Regions from separate parts of the Pseudomonas sp. LBUM1668 genome, predicted to be linked through region 3. Evidence: predicted binding sites of a transcription regulator. Region 3 holds the regulator's gene; each other region holds the start of a gene.
What was found. The regulator sigma-54, encoded in region 3, starts transcription at its own class of promoters, with help from an activator protein. The targets are predictions, from matches to a motif close to ANTGGCATNNANNTTGCTNT.
Positions count from the first base shown of each region.

Region 1: the regulator sigma-54 is predicted to act here: its motif matches at 2,307-2,326, upstream of ACA061_RS08855 (CmpA/NrtA family ABC transporter substrate-binding protein).
Region 2: the regulator sigma-54 is predicted to act here: its motif matches at 1,801-1,820, upstream of ACA061_RS08570 (circularly permuted type 2 ATP-grasp protein).

Region 1 is NZ_CP166787.1:1,975,780-1,980,573, forward strand. Features, by position in the region: gene ACA061_RS08845 (nitrate/nitrite transporter) at 1-52, opposite strand, end outside; gene ACA061_RS08850 (ANTAR domain-containing response regulator) at 377-952, opposite strand; gene ACA061_RS08855 (CmpA/NrtA family ABC transporter substrate-binding protein) at 968-2,179, opposite strand; gene ACA061_RS08860 (quinone-dependent dihydroorotate dehydrogenase) at 2,415-3,437, shown strand; gene rmf (ribosome modulation factor) at 3,702-3,917, opposite strand; gene rlmKL (bifunctional 23S rRNA (guanine(2069)-N(7))-methyltransferase RlmK/23S rRNA (guanine(2445)-N(2))-methyltransferase RlmL) at 4,449-4,794, shown strand, end outside.
Region 2 is NZ_CP166787.1:1,908,710-1,913,503, reverse strand. Features, by position in the region: gene ACA061_RS08575 (alpha-E domain-containing protein) at 1-346, opposite strand, end outside; gene ACA061_RS08570 (circularly permuted type 2 ATP-grasp protein) at 359-1,768, opposite strand; gene ACA061_RS08565 (ribonuclease E inhibitor RraB) at 2,308-2,655, opposite strand; gene ACA061_RS08560 (hypothetical protein) at 2,866-3,099, opposite strand; gene speE (polyamine aminopropyltransferase) at 3,304-4,179, opposite strand; gene ACA061_RS08550 (PLDc N-terminal domain-containing protein) at 4,398-4,589, opposite strand; gene ACA061_RS08545 (hypothetical protein) at 4,661-4,794, opposite strand, start outside.
Region 3 is NZ_CP166787.1:961,119-965,912, forward strand. Features, by position in the region: gene rapZ (RNase adapter RapZ) at 1-333, opposite strand, end outside; gene ptsN (PTS IIA-like nitrogen regulatory protein PtsN) at 336-800, opposite strand; gene hpf (ribosome hibernation-promoting factor, HPF/YfiA family) at 812-1,120, opposite strand; gene ACA061_RS04165 (RNA polymerase factor sigma-54) at 1,194-2,687, opposite strand; gene lptB (LPS export ABC transporter ATP-binding protein) at 2,875-3,600, opposite strand; gene lptA (lipopolysaccharide transport periplasmic protein LptA) at 3,600-4,145, opposite strand; gene lptC (LPS export ABC transporter periplasmic protein LptC) at 4,132-4,704, opposite strand; gene ACA061_RS04185 (KdsC family phosphatase) at 4,713-4,794, opposite strand, start outside.

The DNA of each region.
Region 1 (4,794 bases), 1.0 Mb from region 3:
AGGCCGCGAACAGGGTCGGGGTATGGCCGGATTTCCAGAAGCTTTTATTCATCGCGCACCTCAGCTGTAAAGAGTCTCGAGAAGGAGTCATGAGTCAGCAAAGTGGGGCGCCGCCACGGCCGCACCACCGGCCCCGGGCTGTGGGGCCAAAACGCAAAAACGCCGCTACCTGATTCGCCGGGAGGGGCGAGCGGGTCAGCGACGTCTTTGTCGTAGGTGGGGCAACCGCCGTTGGTTACCTGTATGGAATGCTTAGCGAGATTTGTGCCAAGGCTTAAAGATCGCTGCCTCGTTGCACTCGAAAGCTCCTACAGGGGGAGCATCGAACTCCTGTAGGAGCGGCCGAAGGCTGCGATCTTTTGATCTTGCTGGTTATTCAGCCGAGTAATTCACTCATGGCAATAATCTGCTCCGCCACCTGAATCAGCTTCTGCTGGCGGCTCATGGCCTGGCGCCGCATCAGGGTGTAGGCCTCTTCCTCATTGCAGTCCTTCATCTTCATCAACAGTCCCTTGGCCAGTTCGATGCGCTTGCGCTCCGCCAGTTGCTGGTCGCGGGCGTGCAACTGCGCACGCAACGCCTGATCACTTTCAAAGCGCGCCATTGCCACATCGAGAATCGGCTGCAAGCGTTGTGCGTGAATGCCTTCGACGATGTAGGCACTGACCCCTGACTTGATCGCCTGACGCATCACGCCGGGGTCATGTTCGTCGGTAAACATCACGATCGGGCGTGGCTGGTCGCGGCTGACCAGCACCACTTGCTCCATTACATCGCGGCTCGGTGACTCGGTATCGATCAGGATGACGTCCGGGCGCACCGTTTCGACGCGTGCGGGCAGGTCGATGGTCAGGCCAGACTCGTCAATTACCTCGAAACCGGCCTCGGTCAGCGCGGCTTTCAGGCGTCCGACTTTTTTCGCTGTGTCGTTGATCAGCAGAATGCGCAGCATGTTGGCGGTCTCCTGTCAGCGGCGGGCGAGAAGGGGAGCGTCGTCGCTCAGAGCGTGCAGCTTGAAGCTGCGCGCATAACCGGCCGGATCGCTGCCGTCCCAGACCTTGCCGTCGAGCAACTGACTGCTGCGCATGTCCGTGCCCCACGCGGCAACACCAACCGCGGTCGCCGCGTCGCGATAGAGGCCCAATTGCTGGACCTGACGCGCCACGGCGAGGTAATCCGGGTCTTCGCGCAGCAAACCCCAGCGGCGGAACTGGGTCATGAACCACATGCCGTCGGAGAGATAAGGCAGATTGACTTCGCCATTGCCGTGAAAGCGCAAGGCGTGAGGGTCCTGCCAGCGATTACCGAGGCCGTCGGCGTAGTCGCCGAGAAAGCGCGGTTCGATGCACGAAACCGGCGCGTCGAGATAATCCGGGGCGCTGAGCAATTGCGCGGTGCTGCGGCGATTTTCCGGGCTTTCTTCGATGAATCGGCTGGCTTCGAGGATCGCCATCACCAGCGCGCGCGCGGTGTTCGGGTATTGCTCGACGAAGGCGCGGGTGCAGCCGAGGACTTTTTCCGGGTGATCGGGCCAGATGGTCTGGCTGGTGGCCAGCGTAAAGCCGAGATCCTGCTGCACCGCGCTGGCGGCCCACGGTTCGCCGACGCAAAAGCCGTCGATTCGTCCCGCTTGCAGGTGCGCAACCATTTGCGGCGGCGGCACCACCACGCTGTCGACATCCTGTAACGGATGAATGCCCTGGCTCGCCAGCCAGTAATAAAGCCACATCGCGTGTGTGCCGGTCGGGAAGGTCTGGGCGAAAGTCAGTTTTGCGCGGGATTGGTGCACGTGGCGATCCAGCGCTTCAGGACTGCTCACGCCGAGGCTTTGCAGGCCGTGGGACAGGTTGAGGCTCTGACCGTTTTGGTTGAGGCCCATCAACACGGCCATGTCGGTGGATGCGACGCCGCCGATGCCCAAATGCACGGCGTAGATCAAACCGTACAGGCTGTGGGCGGCATCGAGTTCGCCGCTGACCAGTTTGTCGCGCAAGTTGGCCCATGAAGTCTGGCGCTTGAGGTTCAGGGTCAGGCCATAAGGTTGAGCGAAACCCTGAGTGGCGGCCACCACCACCGAGGCGCAATCGCTCAGGGCCATGAAACCAAGGTTGATCGCAGTCTTTTCCGGAGCATCGCTGCCGTTGACCCAGGCCAGCGGCCCGACGGAGGGTTCATTCATCGCATGCACCTGCAAAAGCCGCCTTCAAAAAAAACGCCGCCACCGGTTTTGCGCAGGCAAAACCCCATGACGACGCCATTGTCCCGGCCCGTACGCCGTCATTGGCGAGCGGGCTGATGGCAAGAAGGGTGCAAGGCATATGCCAGTCGCGTCGATTTGCGCGTGCGCCTCGCGCGGTGGGTCGATGCCCGGCTATAATCGCCGCCTCTTTTCGCCGCCCGAGTCATCGCCGCCCATGTACACCCTGGCCCGTCAGCTGTTGTTCAAACTTTCCCCGGAAACCTCCCACGATCTGTCGCTGGATCTGATCGGCGCGGGTGGGCGTTTGGGCCTCAACGGTCTGCTGTGCAAGGCGCCAGCGAAGGTGCCGGTGACGGTCATGGGCCTGGAGTTCCCCAACCCGGTGGGTCTGGCGGCGGGTCTGGACAAGAACGGCGCGGCCATCGATGGCTTCGCGCAGTTGGGTTTCGGTTTTGTCGAAATCGGCACCGTGACCCCGCGTCCACAACCGGGCAACCCGAAACCACGGATCTTCCGCCTGCCGGAAGCCGAGGCGATCATCAATCGCATGGGCTTCAACAATCTGGGTGTGGATAACCTGCTGACGCGGGTAGCCGCGGCCAAATACAAGGGCGTGCTGGGCATCAACATCGGCAAGAACTTCGATACCCCGGTTGAACGCGCGGTTGACGATTACCTGATCTGCCTGGACAAAGTCTACGCCCACGCCAGTTACATCACCGTCAACGTCAGCTCGCCGAACACCCCGGGCCTGCGCAGCTTGCAGTTCGGCGATTCGCTCAAGCAGTTGCTGGCTGACCTGGCCACTCGTCGCGCCGAACTGGCGCTGCGCCATGGCAAGCATGTGCCGCTGGCGATCAAGATTGCCCCGGACATGACCGACGAAGAAACCGCGCAGGTCGCGCAAGCGCTGATCGAAACCGGGATGGACGCGGTCATTGCCACCAACACCACGCTGAGCCGTGTAGGCGTTGAAGGCATGGAGCACGGTGACGAGGCGGGCGGCCTGTCCGGTGCGCCAGTGCGGGACAAGAGCACCCACACCGTGAAAGTGCTGGCGGCTGAGTTGGGTGGGCGTTTGCCGATCATTGCGGCGGGCGGGATTACTGAAGGCAAGCATGCTGCTGAGAAGATCACTGCGGGTGCCAGTCTGGTGCAGATTTACTCGGGCTTCATCTATAAAGGCCCGGCGCTGATTCGTGAATCCGTCGACGCCATCGCCGCCCTGCGCAAATAACCCAGGCTGTCCCGGTCAATGTAGGAGCTGCCGAAGGCTGCGATCTTTTGATCTTGATGTTGATTTTAAAAAAACAGGATCAAAAGATCGCAGCCTGCGGCAGCTCCTACAGGGGTAGTCGGCAGACATTCGAAAGGCAAATCGACCGGGCATAAAAAAGGGCTCCTCGAAGGAGCCCCTGGGCCGTAGCCCGCCGTCCGGGAAGGACGTGCGTGGTTAATGCGTTACAAATTCAGATTGTCGTGTCGGAATAAATGCCCTGTGTCAGCCGACGGCGTGAAGTTCGTTGAGTCTGTGGATTCCCGCAGTGCCGGTCATACCGTCCCAGTTGTCGCCGCGTCCTTCTCGCCAGCCGTTAATCCAGGCTTGGCGTACCGACGGTAGAGTAAATGGGCAAAGCTCACGGGATTTGCCACCAACGCCATATTGATATCCGCGCAAAAATGCTCTTTCCAACGGATCACGCTTAAGTCTTCTCATAGGGTGTTTCCCTCACTTGTTGACTGTATGTGTCGCGTTGACCTCAACCGAGGTCTGGCAGAAAAACTCTGCCGGGGGCGGCTCGCTGCCGGCGTGGCGAGCCAAGGTGTTGACGCCGTTGCGACGTCAACCTGTGGTCATTTCTAACCAATGAGTCACACCGATGGAATGACCGTTTTGTCATAAGGACGTAACGAAAAGGGTGCTACGGCAATAAGTAACTGCGTATTTGTTCAATGATTATTGAGCAAACCCCGGTATGATCGGCACCGCGCTGCATGATGGGGTTAATCCTTTAGTGAGAATGACCCACGTTTACACTGGGGTACTATTCGACGAAGGGTTGTTTTGAGTCATTTTGTTGCTTCAACATTTTTCTCTGTCCTTGCATCTAAGCTCTTTTAACCCGAGCAGCAGGGATGGGACGGCACACCTTCGTGCCACGCGGGCGTTCTTTTAGAAAAGCGCCTGATTGAAAACCGGATCGGCAATGCGTTGTCGGTTCACATAGCCAAAGGCTCTGGAAATACCATGTCCGACCAATTCGAACTCTTCCTCACTTGCCCCAAAGGCCTTGAAGGCCTGCTCATCGAGGAAGCCGTCGGGCTTGGCCTTGAAGAAGCCCGCGAGCACACTTCCGCCGTGCGTGGCATGGCGACCATGGAAACCGCTTATCGCCTGTGCCTGTGGTCGCGCCTGGCCAACCGCGTGCTGCTGGTGCTCAAGCGCTTCCCGATGAAGGACGCCGAAGACCTGTATCACGGCGTGCTCGACGTCGAGTGGCAAGACCACATGCTCAGCGATGGCACCCTGGCCGTTGAGTTCAGCGGCCACGGCTCGGGCATCGACAACACTCACTTCGGCGCCTTGAAGGTCA
Region 2 (4,794 bases), 950 kb from region 3:
ACGTGGCGTTGATGTTTTCCCACATGTCGGCAGTGATGCGCCCACGCACCGCATGAGCACTGGCCCGCGCCGCGCCGAGGCAGCTGTAGATGCTCGCCGGATTGGCCGCATCAAGGGCGAAGAAGTGCAGCAGACGTTCGGCATGCAGCGCACCGTGACGCTCCAGATAATCGTCAAGCGTGCCGGTGATCAGCAACGGCATCGCCAGCTCGTGCAAGCCGTCGCCGCGACCGTCCTGCGGCATCAGCGACAGCGAGTAACTGATGTCGAGCATCCGTGCGAGGTTTTCCGCCCGCTCCAGGTAACGCGACATCCAATAAAGATCCGAGGCAGTTCTACTTAACATGGCAAGCTTCCTTCAATCCTCGACCACCCAGGTGTCCTTGGTTCCGCCGCCCTGGGAGGAATTCACCACCAGAGAGCCTTCACGCAGCGCGACACGGGTCAAACCACCGGGTACGACCCGGGTTTCGCGCCCCGACAAGACAAACGGGCGCAAGTCGATATGACGTGGCGCAATGCCGTTTTCGACAAAGGTCGGGCAGGTCGACAGTGACAGCGTCGGTTGTGCGATATACGCGTGAGGTTTGGCTTTGATCCGCTCGCGAAAGGCGTCAATTTCCGCTTTCGTCGACGCCGGCCCCACCAACATCCCGTAACCGCCGGAGCCCTGGGTTTCCTTGACCACCAGATCTGGAAGATTGGCCAGCACGTGGGAGAGTTCAGACGGATTGCGGCATTGCCAGGTCGGCACATTTTTCAGGATCGGTTCTTCATCGAGATAGAAGCGGATCATGTCGGTGACAAACGGATAGACCGATTTGTCATCCGCCACGCCGGTACCGATGGCGTTCGCCAGCACCACATTGCCGGAGCGGTAGGACGACAGCAGCCCCGGCACACCGAGCATCGAGTCCGGATTGAACGCCAGCGGATCGAGGAACGCATCGTCGAGGCGGCGGTAGATTACGTCCACGGCTTTCGGGCCGTCGGTGGTGCGCATGAAGACCTTGTCGTCACGCACGAACAGGTCCGCGCCTTCCACCAGTTCAACACCCATCTCTCGCGCCAGAAACGCATGCTCGAAAAACGCACTGTTGAAGCGCCCCGGCGTCAGCACCACCACGCTTGGGTTATCGATGGGGCTGGAGCTTTTCAGGGTGTCGAGCAACAGGTTCGGATAATGGTCGATCGGCGCGATGCGCTGGGCGGCGAACAGTTCCGGGAACAGACGCATCATCATTTTGCGGTCTTCGAGCATGTAGCTCACGCCGCTCGGAGTGCGCAAATTGTCTTCGAGCACGTAATAGGTGCCGTCGCCATCACGCACCAGATCGACGCCAGAGATGTGCGAATAGATATCGCGGTGCAGATCCAGACCCTGCATCGCCAACTGATACTGCTCGTTGGCCAGCACTTGCTCGGCGGGAATGATCCCGGCCTTGATGATGCGCTGCTCGTGGTAGAGATCGGCGAGGAACATGTTCAACGCCTTGACCCGCTGGATGCAGCCGCGCTCGACGATCCGCCATTCGCTGGAGGGAATGCTGCGCGGAATGGTGTCGAAAGGAATCAGGCGCTCTGTGCCCTGCTCGTCCCCATAGAGCGTGAAAGTAATCCCGGCGCGATGGAACAGCAGATCGGCCTCGCGGCGCCGTTGCGCCAGCAGCTCATCAGGCGTATCGGCCAGCCAACGGGCAAATTCCCGGTAATGCGGGCGAACCAGGCCGCCGGCATCGTACATCTCATCAAAATAGGTGCGGATCATGCCGTACTCCTTGTCACCCGGACCTACAGGCCTTCGCAAGGCCCGTGCCATCGGCATAAACGCTTTGATATCAATTGGTTGGATATTCACGTCGCAGGCACCGCACCATTCCTGTGCGGCAAATGCCCCCACCTGATCGCCCCCGCTTCATTGCGACGCACTGCATCGCCTATCACCAGCATAGTCAGAGTTGATTTCACTGCTTGCGGCTGGCTGCGGATAATCCGCGCATTCGCTGAAAAAACTTCTACGCAGAATTCTTCAGCCCCACTGATCCGCACTGCCAACGCAGCCCGCAAAGCCTTGACCCTGACCGGTTTCCTCTCCTTATCGGTCTTCCCTTTTAGCCACCCTCTGCGGTGGCTTTTTTTTGCCTGCTTGAAACGTTTTGAAAGCAAAAGCAAAAGATCGCAGCCTTCGGCAGCCCCTACAGGTGATTGGGGTAGGCGCTGCCGAAGGTTGCGATCTTTTGATTTTCAGAAACGAAAACGGCCGACCCAAAGGTCAGCCGTTGCTGAACAGTTATTTATTTCAAGAGATCAGTTCAGACGGTAGCGACTGCGCACCTCCTGCTTCACGCCCCAGCCCTCGATGATGCCGCCCAACGGCTCGACCACGGCAGAAAAGCCCTGCTCGAAATCGCCAATATCGTCATAGGTTGCGTACATCACTTTGCTTAATTCCAGAGACCACGCGCCGTCGTCGCGCGCGCTGACCTGGGCATTGATGGATTCACCGCGAAATTTTCCTGCTGCCCTGCGCGCCCGCTCCTCGTCCGGGAAAATCGCGTAGAACTCGATGGGATGGAATCGGGAAAAATCGAAACCGCCTTCTTTCATGCGGCGCAGAACATTGCTGCTGATGTCTTCTTGATAGGCTGTGCTCATGAATCGTCCCCCTCGGATAGATGGATAGACTTTCCGTATTCCCGCCCCGGGCCTTACTGGCCAAAGTACTACTGCAACGTGGTTGCTGCGGGAAACAAGCATGTAGCTGACAAGACCAGACCTTAGCGATCCATTCGCTGATCTCGCTTGCAGAGTAGCCCCAAGATAGAGCCGCTGCCAAGGCCTGGTGCTTCAAGTGACAGGAAGTATTCAGATTGGAGTGATGCTGCGGATTTCGATGGCGTTCTGGGTTTTCAGGTTTTTCACGCCGGCATCGGCGGTGCGCCCTTCTAGATCGTTCAGATCCAGTTCGGCAGCAACGGGCAGGAGCCGCGCCTTGATCAGTCGAGCGGCTTCGTCATCGCTTGGGCATTCCGCACGCTCGAACACCTCATCGACAACTTCACCATGATCGTCCACGAAAGTGACTTTCCACTTTTGCATCGGTGCCTCCTCGATCAAACCCGCAAATGGGCTTACCTCTATCTCGACTTTTAGAGGGATTGATCGTTCAAAAGGAATGCAGCGCGCGAGGATGAAAATAAAAAATTTACTGTCGGAGCTGCCGCAGGCTGCGATCTTTTGACTTTCAGAAACAAGATCAAAAGATCGCAGCCTGCGGCAGCTCCTACAGGCGCACCATGATGTTTAGTCGTTGCTTGGCTTGTTGATCGCCTGCAATACGTACTGCGGCATTGCAAACGCGCCGATGTGGATTTCCGGGTTGTAGTAGCGGGTGACGATGCTGCTGCCGATGAAACGCTGTTGCAGGGTTTCACGGCTCAGCTTGCGGTATGCCGGGTTGGTCGAGCCCCAGGCGAAGGTCATCGAACCGCCGATGTAGGTCGGCACCGCCGCTTGATAGAAATGCCAGTCCGGGAACAGGCTGCGCAGGCGACCGGCGGTGGTTTTGACTTCTTCGATCTGCATGAACGGCGTGCCGTTCTGGGTCACGAGGATGCCGCCTTCGTTCAGGCAGCGATGGCAGGCCTGATAGAAGTTTTCCGAGAACAGCACTTCGCCCGGGCCGATCGGGTCGGTAGAGTCGGAAATGATCACGTCGAATTTTTCGGTGGTCGTGGCGACGAAGCGCATCCCGTCATCAATCACCAGATTCAGCCGTGGATCGTCGTAGGCGCCCTTGGAATGCTCCGGCAGAAACTCTTTGCACATCTCGACCACGGTGCCGTCGATCTCGACCATGGTGATGTGCTCGACGCCCGCATGCTTGGTCACTTCGCGCAGCATGCCACCGTCACCACCACCGATGATCAGCACGCGCTTGGCGGCGCCATGGGCGAGGATCGGTACGTGGGTGAGCATTTCGTGGTAGATGAATTCATCGGCTTCGGTGGTCTGGATCACGCCGTCCAGTGCCATCACCCGGCCCATGCGCGGGTTCTGGAAGATCACCAGGTGCTGGTGTTCGGTGCGCACTTCATGCAGCAGTTTTTCCATGCGAAAACGCTGGCCGTAACCTTCGTAGAGGGTTTCCAGGTACTCGCTGGTTTTGGTGACGGTCATGGTCAAGTGCTCCGATGAATGCACGGGCGTTGCTCGTGGAGACGATTGCCCGGGAAAGGCGCGCATTCTACGTTGCCGAAGATGACAGGTCGAACCTCACTTCATCGGCTGAACACAAGCCCCTGTAGGAGCTGCCGAAGGCTGCGATCTTTTGATCCTGATTTTAAAAAACAACATCAAAAGATCGCAGCCTTCGGCAGCTCCTACAGGGTAGTGCGTCAGATCCGCACGCTGCCCCGTGGCCCGGCAATCGCCCAGATGATCAGGCCCAGCACTGGCAGGAGGATGATCAGCAGCACCCAGACGATTTTCATCCCGGTGGAGACGCCGCTTTTCAGCACATTGATGATGGCCCAGATATCGAGGGCAAGAATGATCAGGCCAATCAGACCGTTGAACGTGGAACCCATGGTGTCGCTCCAGAATAGTGGCATGCACTTTTAGGATAGACGGTCGCGTGCAGGGTTCCCTTTTATTGTGCTCAAACGTGAACGGCGACCTTCAAGGCTTCCAGAGAAGGCGCAGCGGCAATGCCGACTTGCGCGCACAACTCGAGGACTCGCGGCACGTCGTTGCCGTAGACCAGCACCACTTGCAGCTCGTCGTCGAGCAACT
Region 3 (4,794 bases):
GCTCAGCGGGTGGCGTCGACGGGTTTCCGAAAAACGCTTGAGCAGGGTTTCTTCGTCGGCATCCAGATACAACACATCGCACTGGATATGGCGGCTGCGCACTTCTTCAAGCAGTTCGGGAAAACGCGAGAGATGACTTGGCAGGTTGCGCGCATCGATCGACACCGCCACCAGCGGTTGCGCCAGTTCAGTGTGAATCAGCGCGCGCTCAGCCAGTTCCGGCAGCAAGCCTGCCGGCAGATTGTCGATGCAATAGTAACCGTTGTCCTCAAGAACATTGAGCGCGGTACTTTTACCCGAGCCGGAACGGCCACTGACGATGATCAAGCGCATGATTACTGCCCGCTCTGCTCGTCCACAACAACCTGGTACAAGGCTTCATTGCTTGAAGCGCTGCGCAGTTTATCGCGCACATCCTTGCGATCCAGCATGCTGGCGATCTGGCGGAGCAACTCCAGATGCGCATCGGTGGCAGCTTCGGGGACCAGCAGTACAAACAGCAGGTCAACCGGCGCACCATCAATGGCGTCGAAATCGATAGGGGCTTCAAGGTGCATCAGGGCACTGATCGGCGACTGGCAACCCTTGAGGCGACAGTGAGGAATGGCGATGCCGTTGCCAAAACCGGTAGAACCGAGTTTTTCACGGGCAATCAGAGCCTCGAAGACATCTTGCATCTCCAGATCCGGCACTTCACGGGCGATCAGGTTGGCAATCTGTTCGAGGGCTTTCTTTTTACTGCCGCCCGGCACGTTCACGAGGGAACGGCCGGGGGTCAGGATACTTTCAAGTCGGATCATGGGGTAGGGGGTTATCGACCGGTCGCGCCCTGGAGCAGGCTCTGGGTCTTTTCCTTATGCTTTTTGAGTTGTTTGTCCAGCTTGTCGGTCAAGGCGTCGATCGCGGCATACATATCGGTATGTTCTGCGTTGGCGACCACTTCACTGCCGGGTATATGCAAGGTGGCTTCGATTTTCTGCTTAAGCTTTTCGACGCACATCGTGACTTGCACGTTGGTGATCTTGTCGAAATGGCGCTCTAATCGTTGAAGTTTCTCATTGATGTAGTCGCGCAGAGGTTCGGTCACTTCCAGTTGGTGTCCACTGATGTTGACTTGCATACAGCTTCTCCTTCGTTGCCAGTGCATAAAGCGGCAGGCCGAAAAGCCTGCCACTGGAACGCTGTAACGTGGCTTACATCAACCGCTTGCGTTCGCTCGAAGGCGCGATCCCGAGGGATTCGCGGTACTTGGCGACGGTGCGGCGAGCCACCTGAATGCCTTGTGCCTCCAGTAAACCAGCGATCTTGCTGTCACTCAACGGCTTTTTCTGATTTTCCGCGGCAACCAGTTTTTTGATGATCGCGCGGATCGCCGTGGACGAGCATTCGCCGCCCTCGGAGGTGCTGACGTGGCTGGAGAAAAAGTATTTCAGTTCATAAATACCGCGTGGGGTATGCATGAATTTCTGCGTGGTCACCCGGGAAATGGTCGACTCGTGCATGCCAACCGCCTCGGCGATGTCATGCAACACCAGCGGCTTCATGGCTTCGTCGCCATATTCCAGAAAGCCGCGCTGATGCTCGACGATCTGGGTGGCCACTTTCATCAGGGTTTCGTTGCGGCTTTGCAGGCTCTTGATGAACCAGCGGGCTTCCTGCAACTGATTGCGCATGAACGTATTGTCGGCGCTGGTATCGGCGCGACGCACAAAGCCTGCGTACTGAGCGTTGACGCGCAGACGAGGTACCGACTCCTGATTCAGCTCGACCAGCCAGCGTTCATTGTCCTTGCGCACAATGACGTCCGGAACGACGTATTCGGCTTCCGTCGATTCGATCTGCGAGCCCGGCCGTGGATTGAGGCTCTGTACCAGTTCGATAACCTGGCGCAGCTCATCCTCCTTGAGCTTCATGCGGCGCATCAACTGGCTGTAATCGCGGCTGCCGAGCAAGTCGATGTAATCGCTGACCAGACGTTTCGCTTCAGCCAGCCAAGGCGTCTTGGCCGATAGCTGGCGCAATTGCAGCAGCAGGCATTCGCTGAGATTGCGCGCGCCGATGCCGGCGGGTTCAAACTGCTGGATGCGGTGCAGAACAGCTTCGATCTCGTCCAGTTCGATGTCCAGTTCCGGATCAAACGCTTCGAGAATCTCGTCGAGGGTTTCGTCCAGGTAGCCCTGATTGTTGATGCAATCGATCAGGGTCACGGCGATCAGTCGATCGGTGTCGGACATCGGTGCGAGATTCAGTTGCCAAAGCAGATGGCTTTGCAGGCTTTCGCCCACTGAAGTGCGCGTGGTGAAGTCCCACTCGTCATCATCGCTGCTCGGCAGGCTGCTGGCGCTGGTCTGGTAGACGTCTTCCCAGGCAGTGTCGACCGGTAGTTCGTTGGGGATGCGCTCGCTCCAGTCGCCTTCCTCGAGGTTATCCACCGTCGGGGCGGTTTCCTGATAGGAGGGTTCCTGGATATCGGTGTTGGGCTTCTGTTCGGCGTTGTCAGCCAGGGGGTCGGTGTTGTCGAAGTCTTCGCCTTCTTCCTGGCGTTCGAGCATCGGATTGGATTCCAGGGCCTCCTGAATTTCCTGTTGCAGGTCCAGGGTCGACAATTGGAGCAGACGGATAGCCTGTTGCAGCTGCGGTGTCATCGTCAGCTGCTGGCCCATTCTCAAGACTAGCGATGGTTTCATGGCAGGGGCTTAACACCTTATTCGCCGGCGCGATGCGCCATCCACTACAGGGCGCCGAAGCGCCAAACTTAAGCAAATTATATGCCTGAAACTGAAGTGTTTGCCTAGAGCGCTGTAACAATTAAAGCGTATTAAATTCTGCTTGAACCGATACAGCGCCCGGGCGGCTCACCGGGCACCTTTACGCTTACAGGCGGAACTCGTGGCCCAGATACACTTCCTTGACCAGGTCGTTGGCCAGGATGGTAGCGGAGTCACCTTCGGCGATCAGCTGACCGTCGTTGACGATGTAAGCGGTTTCGCAGATATCCAGCGTCTCGCGCACGTTGTGGTCGGTGATCAGAACACCGATGCCCTTGGCTTTGAGATGGTGGATGATTTGCTTGATGTCGCCGACCGAAATCGGATCGACACCGGCGAACGGTTCGTCGAGCAGGATGAATTTCGGCGCAGTCGCCAGCGCGCGGGCGATTTCCACCCGGCGGCGTTCACCACCGGACAGGCTCATGCCGAGGTTGTCGCGGATGTGGCTGATGTGGAATTCCTGCAGCAGGCTTTCCAGCTCCTTGCGACGACCGGCCTTGTCGAGTTCCTGACGGGTCTCGAGGATGGCCATGATGTTGTCGGCTACCGACAGTTTGCGGAAGATCGACGCTTCTTGCGGCAGATAGCCGATACCGGCCTTTGCACGACCGTGCATTGGCTGGTGGCTGACGTCCAGATCATCGATCAGCACACGGCCCTGATCAGCCTGAACCAGGCCGACGATCATGTAGAAGCACGTGGTCTTGCCGGCACCGTTGGGGCCGAGCAGGCCGACGATCTGACCGCTGTCGATCGACAGGCTGACGTCACGCACGACCTGGCGGCTTTTATAGGCCTTGGCCAGGTGCTGAGCTTTCAGAGTTGCCATTACTGGTTTTTCTCTTCGGTTTTCTTCTTCGGCTGGATCACCATGTCGATGCGCGGACGCGATTCGGTGACTTTGCTGCCGGTAGCGCGACCGGCGCTGGCCAGTTTCTTCACGGTGTCGTAGACGATTTTCTCGCCCTGGGTGGTGTTGTTGTCTTTATCGACAACCTTGGCCTTATCGATCAGGACGACGCGATTTTGCGCGGCGTGGTACTGAATCGTCACGCCCCAGCCCTGAACTGGCTTGGTGTCGCCGGCAGTCTGCAGTTGTTCGAAGTAGGCGAGGTTGCCGACCGACGTCACAACGTCGATATCACCGGTCGAGGTGCGGGTGATGGTCACGGTGTTGCCTTTGACGATCATCGAGCCCTGAGTGATGATCACGTCACCTTTATAGGTAGCTACGCCGTTCTTGTCGTCCAGCTGGGCATCGTCGGCCTGAATGCGGATTGGCTGCTCTTGATCGTTCGGCAGAGCCCAGGCGCTCACGCTTCCCAGTGCTGCGCCCAGACTGAGCAAAATAGGGAGGGTTTTAACGAGCCTCATACTGTCCTCTTACGTTCGATTGCAGGTGTATCCTGCTTTCCTTCAGGTACGCTTTCATTCCTACGCCAGTCGATACACCGCCAGCGCCCTCGATTCTAACGGGTTGCTCGGTCTGCGCATATTCCCGCTGCGGGAACACTGTCATGCGAGTGGAAGTGATCAGCGTGTCACGTTTCTTTTCATCGGTGCGCTTGATGCGTACCGAATCGATCAATTCGACTTCGGTGCCGCCCGAATTCACTTCGCCGCGTTCGCTGGTCACGTGCCACGGGAAATCCGTTCCGCGGTACATGTTCAGGTCGGGCTTGGTGACCAGCGTGATGTCGGTCGCCTTGACGTGCTCGGCCTTGTCGGACGTCATTTCATACTGCACTTTGCCGTCCGGCAGGTATTGCACGGTATGCGTGTTGGTCGCATACCAGTCGATAGGATTTTCCACAGACGTGGTCGGAGGCTTGTCGAGGAAGCGTTCCGGGCTGATGTTCCAGTAGCCGACCGCTGCAAATAACGCAGCGATGCAGCCGAACAGCAGGAAGTTACGAAATTTTTTGCTGAACATGGTTTGGCTCACAGGTACGCGGCGTTGGCCGCATCGAGGCGGCCCTGGGCGCGCAGGATCAATTCGCAGAATTCGCGGGCAGCACCTTCA